2 regions of the Herbaspirillum sp. SJZ099 genome follow, and region 2 is predicted to be linked to the other one. Evidence: predicted binding sites of a transcription regulator. Region 2 holds the regulator's gene; the other holds the start of a gene.
What was found. Region 2 encodes sigma-54, which starts transcription at its own class of promoters, with help from an activator protein. Its sites were predicted from a motif close to TGGCANGNAANCTGCTTT; they were not measured.
Positions count from the first base shown of each region.

Region 1: FB597_RS19545 (CmpA/NrtA family ABC transporter substrate-binding protein) is a predicted target of sigma-54. The motif match lies at 7,162-7,179, and genes of this name have one in related genera.

Region 1 is NZ_VIUO01000014.1:40,943-49,176, forward strand. Features, by position in the region: gene FB597_RS19510 (FAD-binding oxidoreductase) at 1-238, shown strand, start outside; gene FB597_RS19515 (dihydrodipicolinate synthase family protein) at 406-1,347, shown strand; gene FB597_RS19520 (hypothetical protein) at 2,146-2,607, shown strand; gene FB597_RS19525 (DUF423 domain-containing protein) at 2,648-3,025, shown strand; gene FB597_RS19530 (methyl-accepting chemotaxis protein) at 3,110-3,865, opposite strand; gene FB597_RS19535 (ABC transporter ATP-binding protein) at 3,882-4,694, opposite strand; gene ntrB (nitrate ABC transporter permease) at 4,715-5,647, opposite strand; gene FB597_RS19545 (CmpA/NrtA family ABC transporter substrate-binding protein) at 5,730-7,019, opposite strand; gene FB597_RS19550 (ANTAR domain-containing response regulator) at 7,379-8,047, opposite strand.
Region 2 is NZ_VIUO01000003.1:42,657-50,890, reverse strand. Features, by position in the region: gene mdeB (alpha-ketoglutarate dehydrogenase) at 1-1,221, shown strand, start outside; gene FB597_RS08055 (SDR family oxidoreductase) at 1,395-2,153, shown strand; gene FB597_RS08050 (UbiX family flavin prenyltransferase) at 2,235-2,819, opposite strand; gene grxD (Grx4 family monothiol glutaredoxin) at 2,861-3,172, opposite strand; gene hpf (ribosome hibernation-promoting factor, HPF/YfiA family) at 3,436-3,801, opposite strand; gene FB597_RS08035 (RNA polymerase factor sigma-54) at 3,947-5,437, opposite strand; gene lptB (LPS export ABC transporter ATP-binding protein) at 5,537-6,277, opposite strand; gene lptA (lipopolysaccharide transport periplasmic protein LptA) at 6,279-6,866, opposite strand; gene lptC (LPS export ABC transporter periplasmic protein LptC) at 6,893-7,501, opposite strand; gene FB597_RS08015 (HAD family hydrolase) at 7,498-8,052, opposite strand; gene FB597_RS08010 (SIS domain-containing protein) at 8,049-8,234, opposite strand, start outside.

The DNA.
Region 1 (8,234 bases), on a different contig from region 2:
CGATTCCCTCAGCACCAAGGCTGCAACGCACTGGATGGGGTTCCGACCGTCCATAGCGGACTCGCTACCTGTCATCGATTCAGTTTGCGATGGAAAGGTGATGATGGCCTTCGGACATCACCATCTCGGATTAACTCAAGCCGCCGTGACCGCTGAATTGGTAGCACGTCTGAATTCGCATCTGCCTGCTACGCATGATCTTCCTGAGATATCCCTATATGCACTCTCCCGATTCTGAGGTGATTGGAGGGCATGGGAAAAAAATTTACACGTGACAAGCGAAGCCAGACCACATGAACCCTAGCTAGGTGGTGAGCCTAGCTTGAAATAAACCTTTCAACTGCACTTGCAGACCTGCCCGCTGGTGCTGTGGAAATTACCAATTCTATTAAAGGAGAAAACGAAATGAGCGACAATATCTTTACCGGCACTATCCCAGCGCTGATGACCCCATGCACGGCCGACCGCCAGCCCGACTTCGACGCACTGGTGAAAAAGGGCAAGGAGCTTGTAGCCCTCGGCATGCGCGCAGTTGTCTACTGCGGTTCGATGGGCGACTGGCCGCTGCTGACCGAAGCGCAACGTCAAGAAGGTGTTGCGCGCCTAGTGGCCGCCGGCGTGCCAACCATCGTCGGCACCGGTGCCGTGAACTCAAAGGAAGCAGTCTCGCACGCTGCTCATGCTGCCAAGGTCGGTGCCCATGGGCTGATGGTCATCCCGCGCGTGCTGTCGCGAGGTGCATCCGTGGCGGCCCAGCACAACCACTTCGCTGCAATCCTGGCTGCTGCTCCGGATCTACCAGCCGTGATTTACAACAGCCCGTACTACGGCTTCGCCACTCGCGCCGACCTGTTCTTCCAACTGCGTGCTCAGTTCCCGAACCTGATTGGTTTCAAGGAATTCGGCGGTGCGGAAGACATGCGCTATGCAGCTGAAAACATCACATCGCAAGATGACAACGTCACTCTGATGGCCGGTGTGGATACTCAAGTGTTCCATGGTTTCGTGAATTGCGGTGCTGCAGGTGCCATTACTGGCATCGGCAACGCATTGCCGCGTGAAGTGTTGCAACTGGTCGACCTGTGCAGCAAGGCCGCAAATGGTGATGCTGTAGCCCGTGCGCGCGCCAAGGAACTGGAATCCGCGCTGGCGGTTCTGTCCTCCTTTGACGAAGGTTGCGACCTGGTTCTGTTCTACAAGTACCTGTTGGTTTTGAACGGCGAAAAGGAATACTCCCTACACTTCAACAAAACCGACGCATTGAGCGATGCCCAACGCGGTTACCTAGAGAAGCAGTACAACCTGTTCCGCAACTGGTATTCGAACTGGATCAAGACCTTTAACTAATCTTATAGTTTCATTTGACTCAAAGTGGTGTTTGGGCGATTCAATGCTTTCATGGTACCCGGAGGAAGTGAATCAGTTGCCCTCCCTTTTGGCTACCGAAATTACGTCAACACAGCAACGCATATATCTAAAAATTGGAGTCTCATTGGCGGATGTCTCCCGCTCATACCGAAGGCCAAAAAATTAACTAAAGAATATGTTTTTGGCCAAGTGTTCTCAAGAAATGTCGTGGGATTAGTTGACTCCATGATATACGTGACAAATTAGATTTGATTAAGCGAAGCATGACAAGTGAGGGCGAGCCAATAATCAATAAAATCAATGAGTTAGAAAAACTTTTAATCCGTTGGTCGCAGGTTCGAGTCCCGCACGGCCTACCAGAAATTCAGCAGTAGAAAAGAAGGGTTCCAGTTCGCTGGAGCCCTTCTTTTTTTACAATTGTCGTCTCTGTTGCGGCAATTTTCGGCAACAATCCCTCTTCATTGATACGATCAGCAGCGGCAAGAATCGGCTGCAAAGAAGCTCAAGGCTTTCATTTGTCGGGCGCGCACTCCTTCGCCGCTTGGGGCGGCTGCCCGCCCTCAGTTTTTCCAGGAACGCCGACACTATCGGCGACCATATCTCCATCACGCCGGAACACGGCAGATGCCCGTTCTTCCCTAGCGGCGGCATCGGCGACAGCCTCGGGCAGCGCCTGGATGATTGCCGAAGACGCTCCCTGCGCTTGCGCCCGACGATACGCGATCCGATATACTTCCGCTTTTCATCCGCAGGTTTTCGATATCCCGATTGCCAACCATGTCCGACCAGCCGCCCGAGCCCTTGTTTCCCAATGACGCCGTCAGCGGCGCCGATACCGTTCCGGCGCCGCGGCCGTGGATCGTATTGCAGAACGTGCATGAGGTCGAGACCTGGATCGAGACCTATAACCGCGAACTGCAGGCGGTCGTCTGGCGCAACAAGCTCAATACGGCCAACGCCGGCCAGGGCATCTGCTTCGCGCTCGAACTGGGCGGCGAAATCTACCTGCACACCACGGCCGAAGGCCAGGTGCTGCTGGACGTGAGCGAAGAAGCCTCATGGGTCAACCCGGTGATCAGCGCCGCCACCGGCGCGGCGTCTCCGGCCGGCACCGTCTGGGTACTGCCGCAGGATACGCTCACGCAACTGATCCTCGGCCTGTCGGGCATGATTGCGACTTCGCAGTTCGTGCTCAGGCATGAATACCGGATCGGCAAAAGCCAACGTATCCGGTTCTGAGCGCCCCCCGACGGAAAACATTGCCAACAAGGATAGATCCATGAATGAACGCCCCCTGGTCGTCGCCGGCGCCATCAACATGTTCATTGCCGTGGGCTGCGGCGCCTTCGGCGCGCACGGCCTGAAGAAGATGCTTTCCGAGGACATGCTGGCAGTCTGGCATACCGCCGTCACCTACCAGGCCATGCATGCGCTGGGCATGATCGCCGTCGCCCTGCTGCTGCCCAGATTCGGCGGCGCGATGATGCGCTGGGCCGGCAACCTGATGCTGGCCGGCATAGTCATCTTCAGCGGCAGCCTCTACCTGCTGGCGCTGACCGGCACCCGCGTGCTGGGCGCGATCACACCCATCGGCGGCGCCGCCTTCCTGGCGGCGTGGCTGCTGGTGGCATGGTCGGCTTACAAGGGCATGCGCTGAAGTCAGCCGCTCCCGGCAACAATAAAAACGCGGTCGGTTTATTCCCTGACTGCGTTTTTTATCGGCCGCAACTGTTGAACGGTATCAGGCGGCGGTGCCGTTCAAAGCCGCCTTCACCAACGCATCGATCTCTCCGGTAATGTTGGACAGCACCCCGGCCACGACCGAAAATTCCCGGCCGGCCTGGCCCGAACGGGCCGCCACGATGCGGGCGTTGAACGCCACCATCTTGGCTTCGCGGGCAATGGTCTCGATATCGGTCATGATCCCATGCAACTGGTCGCGCATGCGCCGCGAGTGCTTTTTGGATTGTTCCTCATAGATCGCCGTGATCTGGTTCAGCACCGCCAGCAGCGGCGTGGTCTCCTTCACCAGCGCTTCCAGCAGCTCCGGGGCTGACTTGAGCCTGTCCTCGATGGCATTGAGCGCACGCCCTGCCAGCTCGCTGAAATGCACGATACGCGCATCGCCTTGCGGCTTGCCGAAATAGGCTTCCTCCAGTTCGGGACAAAACACCCCCGGCAGCTCACCGGAACGCTTGAGCAAAGCCTGGTGCGCCCCACGGAACAGGGCCAGCGCTTCGCGCGCGGTCGCCACGGCGCCCTCATGCCCCTGCGCGCCCAGCACCGCATACAGCACCAGCCGCTGCGAAGTGAAACGGCGACGGCCCGAAAGGTTGATCAGCGCGCCGAATACTTCGCCCGACAACGGCACCACGCCGGAATCATCCGTGCAGGACTGCCCGCTATGCTCCTGCGGTATCGCGCGCGCATCATTGACGGCCACAAACGGGATGGGAACGGTGCCATGCATTTCCTGCACGGCGGCCTGGCTGGACATGGCTCACCTCACCGGATCAAGCCGCTTCGCGCGCCGGATGCGCCTGCTTGCGGTACAGGAATTCCAGCACCGCGGTGCGGTACGCGGAGTATTGCGCATCCTGCGCCAGCGCCACGCGTTCGCGCGGACGTGCCAGCTTCACCTCCAGGACTTCACCGATGGTGGCGGCCGGGCCGTTGGTCATCATCACGATGCGGTCCGACAGCAGCACGGCCTCGTCGACGTCGTGGGTCACCATGACCACTGTCGACTCGGTCTTGGCCACGATCTTGAGCAGCTCGTCCTGCAGGTGGGCGCGCGTCAATGCATCGAGCGCCCCGAACGGCTCATCCATCAGCAAGACCTTGGGTTCCATCGCCAGCGCGCGGGCGATGCCCACCCGCTGCTTCATGCCGCCGGAGATTTCATTGGGGCGCTTGGTCTCGGCCGCCGACAGGCCCACCAGCGCCAGCGCGGCGCGCGTGCGGTCGCGCAGTTGGGTGCGGTTTTCCTGCGCGCCGAACACGCGCTCGACGCCGAGGTGGATGTTCTCGTAGCAGGTCAGCCAGGGCAGCAGCGAGTGGTTCTGGAACACCACCGCGCGCTCCGGCGACGGGCCGCCGATTTCGCGGTTGGCGCACAGCAGCACGCCTTCGCTGGGCCGGGTCAGGCCGGCGATCAGGTTCAGCAGCGTCGACTTGCCGCAGCCGGAATGGCCGATGAGCGTAACGAACTCGCCCTTGGCAACCGTCAGGTTGATGTCGCGCAGCGCATGGAAACTGCCCTTCTTGGTGTTGAACACCATTTCCACGCCGTGGATGTCGATGAATTTGCCGTTGATGTTTTCCATGATGTCCCCCGCGTTCGGTTTCAGTTGCTGACCTGCTCATAGGTGAAGGCCTTGGCCAGCGCCACCAGCGCCTGCTCCAGGATCAGCCCGACCACGCCGATGACGACGATGGCGATGATGATGTGCGGCACGTTCAGGTTGTTCCATTCATCCCAGACCCAGAAGCCGATGCCCACGCCGCCGGTCAGCATCTCGGCGGCGACGATCACCAGCCAGGCGGTGCCGATGGACAGCCGCACGCCGGTCAGCATGTAGGGCAGCACCGAGGGAAACAGGATCTTGGTCAGGATTTTCCATTCCGGCAGGTTCAGCACGCGCGCCACGTTCATGTAGTCCTGCGGCACGCGCTGCACGCCCACCGCGGTGTTGATGATCATCGGCCAGATCGAGCAGATGAAGATCGACCAGATCGCCGCCGGGTTGGCCGACTTGAACACCAGCAGGCCGATCGGCAGCCAGGCCAGCGGCGAGACCGGTTTCAGCAGGCTGATGATGGGCCCGAACATGGCCGCCAGGAACTGCACGCGCCCGATGGCGAACCCCAGCGGTATGCCCACCAGCGCCGCCAGGCCGAAGCCCACGCCCACGCGCTGCAACGACGCCAGCACGTTCCAGCCGATACCCTGGTCGTTGGGGCTGTTGCGGTAGAAGGGATCGGAGAACATGTTCAATGCTTCCTGCAGCGTCGCCAGCGGCGTCGGAAAGCTGCTGTTCTTCAAGGCGATGATCTGCCAGACCAGCACCAGCACCGCCACTCCCAGCAGCGGCGGCACGATGCGCATGAAAACGCCGCCGGCGGCGATGCGGCGCCTGGCCGGGCGAACCTGCGCCGCAGCCGGCGCAGGCGTGAGCGCCTTGGCCTCGTTGGCGGCATCGGCGCCGCGTGCCGCGGCCGGCGCCCCGGCGGCCGGCTTGGCGTTATCGCCCATGATGTTCTCCATGACTGCGCTCATTTCGACTCCCTTCCTGTTGGAACTTCAATCGCATCGGCGCGCCTCCCCCGGCGCGCCGCATATCGCCGGCATGCGCCGGCGATCAGACCTTGATCTTGAACGACTGGGCATAGGCCGCCGGATTCTTGCCGTCCCACACGGTGCCGTCCATGAACTTGGAGGTGCGCATGACATCCTTGGGCACCGGCGTCTTGGTCATCGCGGCGGCGTCCTTGAACAGGTCGATCTGGTTGACCGCCTTGGCCACGGCGAGATAGTCGGGATCGCTCTTCAACAGGCCCCAGCGGCGGTGCTGGGTCATGAACCACATGCCGTCCGACAGGTACGGGAAATTGACCGTGCCGTCGTCGTAGAACTTCATGTAGTTGGGATCGTCCCAGGTCTTGCCCAGGCCATTCTGGTAGCGCCCCAGGATGCGCTGGTCGATCACGTCCTTGCTGGTGTTGACATAGGACTTGTCGGCGATGACCTCGGCCATCTTGTTCTTGTTGGTCAGCGAGGCGTCGATCCATTTACTGGCGTCAATGATGGCGGCCATCATCGCGCGGCAGGTGTTGGGGTATTTCTTGACGAACTCCAGCGACGTGCCCAGCACTTTCTCCGGGTGGTCCTTCCAGATGTCCTGGGTGGTGGTGGCGGTGATGCCCACGCCGTCGACGATGGCGCGATGGCCCCAGGGCTCGCCCACGCAGAAGCCGTCCATGTTCCCCACGCGCATGTTGGCCACCATCTGCGGCGGCGGCACGGTGATCACCTTGGCATCCTTCATCGGATTGATGCCGTTGGCCGCCAGCCAGTAGTACAGCCACATCGCGTGGGTACCGGTAGGGAAGGTCTGGGCGAAGGTGTATTCGCGCTTGTCGGCCTGCATCAGCTTGGCCAGCGAAGCGCCATCGACGGCGCCCTTGTCGGCCAGCTTCTTCGAAAGGGTGATGGCCTGGCCGTTGTGGTTCAGGCCCATCAGCACCGCCATGTCCTTCTTCTGGCCGCCGATGCCCAGCTGCACGCCGTAGATCAGGCCGTACAGCACATGGGCGGCGTCCAGTTCGCCATTGGTCAGCTTGTCGCGCACGCCGGCCCAGGAAGCTTCCTTGCTGGGCACGATCTTGATGCCGTACTTCTTGTCGAAGCCCAGCACCGAAGCCATCACCACCGAAGCGCAGTCGGTCAGGGGAATGAAACCGATCTTGACCTCTTCCTTTTCCGGCTTGTCGGAACCGGCCGCCCAAACGCCGCCGGTGGCTAAACCCATCATGCTCGCTCCCGCCGCGATGCCCGCGGTATGAATGATCTTGCGGCGCGTCGCATCCACTTCCGCGCCATTGGTTACCCCGGTCACCGCCTTGCCCGCCTGCTCTTCCTGGAAATCCATCGCATTTTCCCCCTTGCTAGCCGATAAACGAAAAAAGGCGTATCCCGACATGAATCGCTTCATGTCGAAAGACGCCTTTGTCTTGGGCGATGCAACCTCCGTTGGCCGCACCTATGCGCACTCGTTGCGCTACGGGGTACGTTCAGCAAAGACCGTGCCAGACGGATGCAAAACGCAGCCGAATACCCGCCATCGCCTATGGAAACGGGATCCGCGGCAGCATCGAAGGCAGTTGCGCACAGGTTTCGGCGAAAGTGCGCAACGCCAGCAAAACGAGCGCCGCACCGCACTTCATTTGTGCTTTGCACCAAATTGGCGGAACAGGAAAAGGAGGGGAAAAGCGACCGGGAAAGAAGCGTTCAGCCCAGCAGGTCCTCGGCATCCAGCAGGCGCTGGGCCACTTCGGAGAGTTTGAGGTTGCGGTTCATCGCCATGCCGCGCAGCTTCTGGTAGGCCTGGTCTTCGGACAAGCCCTTGCGCGCCATCAGCACGCCCTTGGCGCGCTCGACCAGTTTGCGTTCGGCCAGCTTGTTACGGGTATCGGACAGCTCGGCCAGCAGTTTCTGCTCCTGGCGAAAACGCGCCAGCGCCACGTCCAGCACCGGCTTGACCCGCTCTGAATGCAAGCCCGCCACGATGTAGGCGGTCACCCCGGCGGCCATGGCGGCTTCCATGCTGGAGGTGTCGTCGTCTTCGGTGAACATGACGATGGGGCGGCGTTCGTCGCGGGTGGCGATCACGATATGTTCCAGCACGTCGCGCGCGTCGGACTCGGCTTCGATGATGATCATGTCCGGCTGCAGGCTGGCAATGCGGTCCGGCAGCGAAAGGTCGGCCGGCAGCGCGGCAATGATGTTGTAGCCGGCATCGAGCAGCCCGGCGCGCAGCGCTTCGGCCCGCTGTCGCGCCTGCTCATGCGCGGCTTCGTCATGGTCTTCTTCCAGGTGCGGCACGGAATTGACGATGACGATACGCAGCGGGCGTCCGCCTGCGGTGGCGGTAGATGTCGATGGGCTACCGGACTTCATAGAAAGGACGAACTGGCTATCGGCTCTGGTGAGAACGCAAACAAGTCAAACTCGCTGATCCGTTTCCAACGATTGCGCTGCGAAGCAGCATGCGATTGACGGCCGGAATAGTAACCCATTGCCGCTCAAAAAACATGCATCGCCATAAAAACAGGCGCAGGCGCCGGTGCGGCATGCCAGAACGATA
Region 2 (8,234 bases):
GTGCCGCCGATGGCATCGCACAGCAAGTTCGCGCTGGAGGCCGAGGGCAAGGAAATGTCGTCGACCATGGCGCTGGTGCGCCAGCTCGGCAACCTGCTCAAGGACAAGGAATTCGGCCAGTACGTCGTGCCCATCGTGGCCGACGAGGCGCGCACCTTCGGCATGGCCAACCTGTTCCGCCAGGTCGGCATCTATTCTTCCCAGGGGCAGTTGTACGAGCCGGAAGACATCGGCTCCATCCTCTACTACCGCGAAGCCAAGGACGGCCAGATCCTGGAGGAGGGCATTACCGAGGCCGGCGCCATCTCATCCTGGACGGCGGCGGCGACCGCCTACTCGGTGCACGGCACGCCGATGCTGCCGTTCTACATCTACTACTCGATGTTCGGCTTCCAGCGCATCGGCGACCTGATCTGGGCCGCGGCCGACCAGCGCGCGCGCGGTTTCCTGATCGGCGCCACCTCGGGGCGCACCACGCTGGGCGGCGAGGGCTTGCAGCACCAGGACGGCAGCAGCCATGTGGTGGCGGCGTCGATCCCGAACTGCGTGTCTTACGATCCGGCCTATGCGTATGAGCTGGCGGTGATCGTCGACGACGGCATGCGCCGCATGCTGGAACGCAATGACGACGTGTTCTACTACGTCACCGTGACCAACGAGAACGAGGCGCAGCCGAGCATGCCGGCCGGGGTCGAGCAAGGCATCCTGCGCGGCATGTATTGCCTGGGCAGGAAGGCGAAGCCGCAGGCGCGCCTGCTGGGTTCCGGCCCGATCCTGAAGGAAACCGTGGCTGCCGCCGCGCTGCTCGAAAAGCATTGGCAAATCGACGCCGAGGTGTGGAGCGTGACCAGCTTCACCGAGCTGGCGCGCGACGGCGTGGCCGCGCAGCGTCAGCAGCGCCTGGCCGGCGGCGATGCGCAAGCGTATGTGACGCAGCAACTGCAAGGCAGCGACGCGCCGGTGATCGCGGTGAGCGATTACATCCGCACGCTGCCTGAAAGCATCCGCGCCTTCGTGCCGGGCAGGTATGTCACGCTGGGCACCGATGGTTTCGGGCGCAGCGATACGCGGGTCAACCTGCGCGATTTCTTCGAGATCGATGCGCGCTGGATTGCCTATACCGCGCTGGCCGAAGTATTCGGCGGCGACCGCGCCAAATTGCAGGCTGCCGCATCGACGCTGGGGATCGATACCGGCAAGCCGCTGTCTTCCTCGGTGTGAGCGCATGCCGGCAGCGGCCATGCATGAATGCCGGCGCGGGGATTGAAAATCTCTCATCGAAGCGGCGCGCCGCGTTTGCTATAGTGAAAGCCGCCTGTGCGCAACAGGCGGCTTTTTTACGGCCGCGCTGGCGCAGCGACATTCACCCACAAGATCAGACAGGAGTAGACACGATGGCAGCACCGAAACGAATTGCGCTGGTAACCGGCGCCGGCTCCGGCATTGGCCGGCAGATCACCCTGGCGCTGTTGCGCGACGGCTATGGCGTGGCCCTGGCCGGCCGCCGCCAGGATGCGCTGGAAGAGACCGTGAAGCTGGCCGGCGAGCATGGCGCCAACGCACTGGTGGTAGCCGCCGACGTCACCGACCCGGCTTCGGTGAAGAACCTGTTCGTCAAGACCCGCGAACGTTTCGGCCGTCTCGACATGGTGTTCAACAACGCCGGCATCTTCGCGCCGCCGGTGTCGCTGGAAGAGCTGAGCGTGGAGCAGTGGAAGTCGGCGGTGGACATCAACCTGACCGGCGTGTTCCTGTGTACGCAGGAAGCCTTCCGCATCATGAAGGAGCAGTCGCCGCGCGGCGGCCGCATCATCAACAACGGCTCGATCTCGGCGCACGCGCCGCGCCCGTTCTCGGCGTCCTACACCGCGACCAAGCACGCCATCACCGGCCTGACCAAGGCCACCTCGCTGGACGGCCGCCAGTACGACATCGCCTGCGGCCAGATCGACATCGGCAACGCCGCCACCGACATGACCACGCTGATGAAGAAGGGCACGCTGCAGGCCGACATGTCGACCAAGGTTGAGCCGACCATGGATGCCGAGCATGTGGCCCGCGCCATCCTCTACATGGACAGCCTGCCGCTGGACGCCAACGTGCAGTTCATGACGGTGATGGCGACCAAGATGCCTTACATCGGCCGCGGCTGATCGCCGTTCGGCTGCAAAGAAAAACGCGCCGCAGGTTTTCCTGCGGCGCGTTTCGTTTGTGGCATGCGTTGCGCTGCCGGTTCAGTCCGATGCCGGTTTCATCCCTAGCCATTCCGGCGTGAGCTGGTGTTCAAGGCCGAACAGGTCGAGTACGCGCCCCAGCGTATGGTCGACCATCTGTTCCATCGAGGAGGGCCGGTGGTAGAAGCCGGGCAGCGGCGGGAAGATCACGCCGCCCATCTCGGTCACCGCCGTCATGTTGCGCAGGTGGGCCAGGTTGAAGGGCGTTTCGCGCACCATCAGCACCAGGCGGCGGCGTTCCTTCAGCACCACGTCGGTGGCGCGCGTGATCAGGTTGTCGGAAAGTCCATGGGCCACCGACGCCAGCGTTTTCATCGAGCACGGCGCCACCACCATGCCGGCCGACGCAAAGGAGCCGCTGGCGATAGCCGCGCCGACATCGCGTACGTTGTAGACCACGTCGGCCAGCGCTTCGACATCCTTGCGGCTGCGGTCGAGCTCCTGGTGGATATTGAGTACGCCGGCATCCGAGATCAGCAGGTGCGTTTCAACCTGCGCGTGTCCGCGCAGGTGTTCCAGCAGGCGCACGCCATAGACCGCGCCCGTCGCGCCGGTGATGGCGACGATCAGGCGCTGGCGCGGCATGCGGCGGGAACCAAGGGAATCCAGGCGGCGCGGCGAAGCAATCAGCCCTTGAGCAGGGTCTGCAGTTCGCCCGAGCTATACATTTCGTTCATGATGTCCGAGCCGCCGATGAATTCACCCTTGACGTACAGTTGGGGAATGGTCGGCCAGTTCGAATATTCCTTGATGCCCTGGCGCACGTCGGGGCTTTCCAGCACGTTGACGGTGACGATGTTCTCGGCGCCGCTGGCCTTGAGCAATTGGATCGCCTTGCCGGAGAAGCCGCATTGCGGGAATTGCGCGGTGCCTTTCATGAACAGCACGACAGGGTTTTGGGTCACGGTTTCCTTGATCCAGGATTGAACGTCGCTCATGGCTATGCCTTAAAAAATGGTGATTGCCGACATTATATGAAAAAGCCGCCATCCGCGTTTGAAACACGGCGTGCCGGGGCAAGGTGTTGTGTGCGGCCACGTAAATTATTTGAATGGTTTGCAATGTTTCCTGGCGGCTATTCCCAATGGCGGTCCGGCGGCCGGGAAACCGGAGCGTCGGGAGAAATGCAAAAGGGCGCTTTCGCGCCCTTTCCTCTTTGAGGGGGCCTGGTGCGGCCCCGTCGTTGGCGGATCGTTATCAGCTATGCACTTGCGCTTGCCACCGCGCCCGAAACGGTGTCTTCCGGCAACCTCTTGGCCATCGAATAATGGTCTTGCAGCCGATCCTTGTGCTTGATGACCTGGCGATCGAGCTTGTCGATCAATGCATCGATGGCCGCGTAGAGATCGTGGGCGATACTTTCCGCATGCAAATCCTTCCCTTTGATATGGACGTTGATTTCCGCCTTTTGCCTTTTTTCTTTTTCTGTCAGTTTGTCTACGCTCAGGATGACGCTGATGTCGATCACATTGTCGAAATGACGCTTGATCCGTGCCAGCTTGCTTTGCACGTATTCCCGGATGGCGGGGGTCAGTTCGAGGTGGTGTCCACTAATGGTCAGATTCATACAACACTCCTATCGTGAAGTCACTGGAGGTTCGTGCATCTCATCCAATACACCCGGAGAGAGTACAGCGTTTGTGTCAGAGGGCATGGATGCTTGCCTGAACACAGCGACGGCTGCAAGTACTACAGAAAAACTGAGGAAAAACTCAGAGGGATTTGCGGAGATTGACTGGTGGAATCTTCAGCACTTCGCGGTATTTTGCGACAGTCCGTCGCGCGACCACCATGCCTTGTTCTGCCAGCATATCCGCAATCTTGCTATCGGATAATGGGGTCTGCGGGTTTTCGGCTCCTATCAGTTGTTTGATCAGTGCCCGTATCGCGGTGGAGGAGGCTTCACCTCCGGTTTCGGTCGCGACATGGCTACCGAAGAAGTATTTCAACTCGAACATGCCATGCGGCGTGAGCATGTATTTCTGAGTTGTCACACGCGAGATAGTGCTCTCGTGTAGACCCAGTGTATCAGCAATTTCGCGCAGCACAAGGGGGCGCATGGCAACTGCCCCATGGGAAAAGAAGTTTCTTTGACGTTCGACAATAGCTTGGGCAACTCGCAAAATTGTATCGAAGCGCTGGCGCATATTCTTGATCAGCCACTTCGCCTCTTGCAGCTGCGATGTGAGCGAAACCTCGCCTTTGGATTGCTTGAGCGCGCTCGCATACATCGCGTTCACGCGCAGCTTGGGCATGACGTCATGATTGAGCGTGACCTGCCAGCCGTTCTTTGTTTGTTTGACAATCACATCCGGCACCACATAGTCGGAAGCGTCGCGGGCGAATTCGGCGCCCGGGTGCGGCCGGCATTGGCGGATGACGACCTGGGCTTCGCGCAGGTCTTCGTCGTCGCAGTCGAGCGCCTTCTTGATCTTGTTGAAATCGCGCTGGGCGAACAGCGGCAGGTAATCCTCGACGATCTTCAGCGCCAGCTTGCGCGTGACGAAAGGCACGCCGGGCAGCCGGCGGATCTGCAACGCCAGGCATTCGCTGGGGCTGCGCGCGCCGACGCCGGCCGGGTCAAGGCTTTGCAGCAGCTTGAGCGCGATCGACAGTTCTTCGAGATCGATTCCCAGTTCTTCGGGCAGGTGCGCCAGGATGTCTTCCAGCGGCTCGTCCAGGTAGCCGTTGTCGTCCAGCGTATCGGCCAGCAGCTCCAGCAGCGCGCGGTCGCGCAGCGTGCGGGCGGTGACGCGGATCTGTTCCACCAGGTGTTCGCGCAGCGTGGTCTGGTGCGCTTCCAGCTGCGGCCGCGCATCTTCATCGTCGGATGATTTGCCGTTGCGCGCGACATCGTCGAAGCTCCATTCGGATTCGCCGCTGACGCTGCCTTCGGGCGTGTTGTCCTGGTAGTCGAGGCTGGATTCGCCGTCGCTTGCGGGCGCGGGCGCCTCGGCGCCGCTTTCGCTGGCGTTGTCGGCTACACCGCTGGAGGGCGAGGCGGAGAGGGCGCCGTCGGCCAGCAGCCGTACCGAATTGTCGAGCGCGTCGTCAAGCCGCTCGAGCAGCGGGTTGTCGGACAGGATCTGTTCCAGTTCCTGATGCAGTTCCAAAGTAGACAATTGCAGCAGCCTGATCGACTGCTGCAATTGCGGCGTCAATGCGAGGTGCTGCGATGTGCGTAACTGGAGGGACTGTTTCATCTGGCTTTCGGGCGCCGCGTGGCCGGCTTGTTACGTGCTGCTGTGCTGTCGTGCGTTGCATGTTGTGCGTCGCGCCGGCGTGGCTTGGCGCAGGGCCGCTCACATGCGGAAATGTTCGCCCAGGTAGACGCGCCGCACCGATTCGTTGGCGATGATGTCGTCCGGGCTGCCGCTGGCCAGCACCGTCCCCTGGTTGATGATGTAGGCGCGGTCGCAGATGCCCAGCGTCTCGCGCACGTTGTGGTCGGTGATCAGCACGCCGATGCCGCGCTCCTTGAGGAAGCGCACGATGCGCTGGATCTCGATCACGGCGATCGGGTCGATGCCGGCGAACGGCTCGTCGAGCAGCACGAAGCGCGGATCGGTCGCCAGCGCGCGCGCGATTTCGACGCGGCGCCGTTCGCCGCCCGACAGCGAGAGCGCCTGGCTGTCGCGCAGCTTCTCGATCTGCAGTTCATGCAGCAGGTTGTTGAGGCGGCCTTCGATCTCGTCGCGCGAGAGCGGCTTGCCGTTCTCCTGGCGCAGTTCGAGCACGGCGCGGATATTGTCTTCCACCGTCAGCTTGCGAAATACCGAGGCCTCCTGCGGCAGGTAGGACAGGCCCAGCGTGGCGCGCTTGTGGATCGGCAGGCCTGAGATGGCGGCGCCATCCAGGTCGATTTCGCCGCCGTCGGACGGCACCAGGCCGACGATCATGTAGAACGAGGTGGTCTTGCCGGCGCCGTTGGGGCCCAGCAGGCCGACCACTTCGCCGCTCTGCACTTCCATCGACACATCGCGCACCACCTGGCGCGCGCCATAGCTTTTCTTCAGTCCGCGGACCACCAGCGAGCTCACCATGTTACTGGTCCTTTCCAGGTTGGGCCGGCTGTGTTGGCGGCGCCGGCTGGGCGGGCGGATTCTTGGGCTGGATCACGGCGGTGATCCGGCCCGCGCCCGGCTTGCTTTCGCCCGAAGCGGTATTGTTGACCGAATAGAATTCGGCGCGGCTGTCGTAGGAGATGAACTCGCCGTTGACCTCATCGGTAATGCGCTTGCCGTCCATGCGCTGGATGTGGGCGCGGTTGAACAGCTTGGAAATCTCGGTCTGCTCGGAATACTCGATGCGCTCGGCCTGGCCTTCGATCCACAGGTCGGGGCCGCCGTCGCGCTTCTGGCGGAAGCTGGCCAGCGAACCCGGCGCCGCATACAGCACCGCATATTCATAGCCGTACTGGTCGGTGGTCAGCACCACGCGGCCGGCCTTGATCAGCAGCGTGCCGCGCGTGAGCACCACATTGCCGGTGAAGGTCTTCACCTGGCGCACATCGTCGTAGACCATCTGGTCGGCTTCGATGTTGGTCGGCTTGGTCGAGTCGGCCTTTTCCGCGTGCGCCGCGCCGCAGATGGCGAGCAGCAGCAACCAGGGCAATAAGAGTGAGCGTTTCATAAGTTCCTGTCAGGTTGAGTCTTGGCTCAGCGTTTCTTTTGTGTCGGTTCGTAGTAGCCGCGCACGTTGCCCAGCAGTTGCACTTCCTGCGTGGCATTGTTGGCGATCATCCCCACGCCGTTCAATCTGGTGGTGCCCATCGTCATTGCAACCGGTTTGTCGGTCTTGACGATTTCATCGTCCGGCAGCAGCAACAGGTATTCGGAGACCAGGTGCATCGGGGCGCCGCCGTTGGTGCCGCCGCGCGTGGCGTTGGCGTTGCCGTACATGTGGATTTTGGTCTGCTCGTCGGTCACGCGCGCGGTGTCGGAATACAGCTCCATCGGCGGCTTTGCCTTGTCCAGGCTGTGTACCACCGGCTTGGTGATCTCGAAGGAGTCGTCCGTCGGGAAGTGGACCATTTTGGCGCCCGATATGTCGTAGCGCGGCAGTCCGGTCGGACCCAGTTTCACGTAGTTGAAGTTTTCCAGGTAGTAGTCGGGTTTGCCGGTCGGGCGGACATAAGGCTGCTGGTCGCCGCTGTTGCGCAACGTCTGCAGCACCCAGAAGCTGCCCAGCGCGAGCGCGACCAGCACCACCAGCAGCACGCCCAGGCGGATGCGTTGCGCCGCGCGTTCGCCGCTGTGGTTGCTCATGCCAGGTACGGCGCCAGCGCCGCCTCGTAGTTCCCTTGTGCGGCCAGCACCAGGTCGCACACTTCGCGCACGGCGCCGTTGCCGCCGATGGCGGCCGTCACGTAGTCGCAGCGCGATTTGACTTCACGGTGCCCGTTGGCTACGCAAGCCTTGAAGCCGACCTTGGTCAGCACCGGCAGGTCGATGATGTCGTCGCCCAGATAGCCGCAATCGGCGGCCTGCAGGCCGGTGTGCTTCAATAGCTCCCCGAATGCCAGCCGCTTGTCATGGACGCCCTGGAAGACGTGGGCGATGCCCAGGTCGTTGGCCCGGCGCAGCACGAAAGGCGACTGGCGCGCGGTGATGATCGCGGCGGCCACGCCGAACTGCTGCATCATCTTGATGCCGTGGCCGTCCAGCGCATTGAAGCGTTTCACCGATTCGCCGTCTTCGCCGTAGAACAGCCCGCCGTCGGTCAGCACGCCGTCGACGTCGAAGATCATCAGCCGCGTGGCGGCGGCCTTGGCGAGGATGGCGGGCGCAAAGGTGCTGGCGAAGGCTGACGTCATCAGATCACCTTGGCGCGGGTCAGGTCATGGATGTGCAGCGCGCCGGTCAGCACGCCTTGCGCATCGGTCACCAGCAGTTGGTTGATGCGGAATTCTTCCATCAATTGCACGGCGTCCACCGCCAGCTGGTCCTGGTTGACGGTGCGCGGATTGGCGTGCATGACGTCGGCGATGGCGAACTGGCT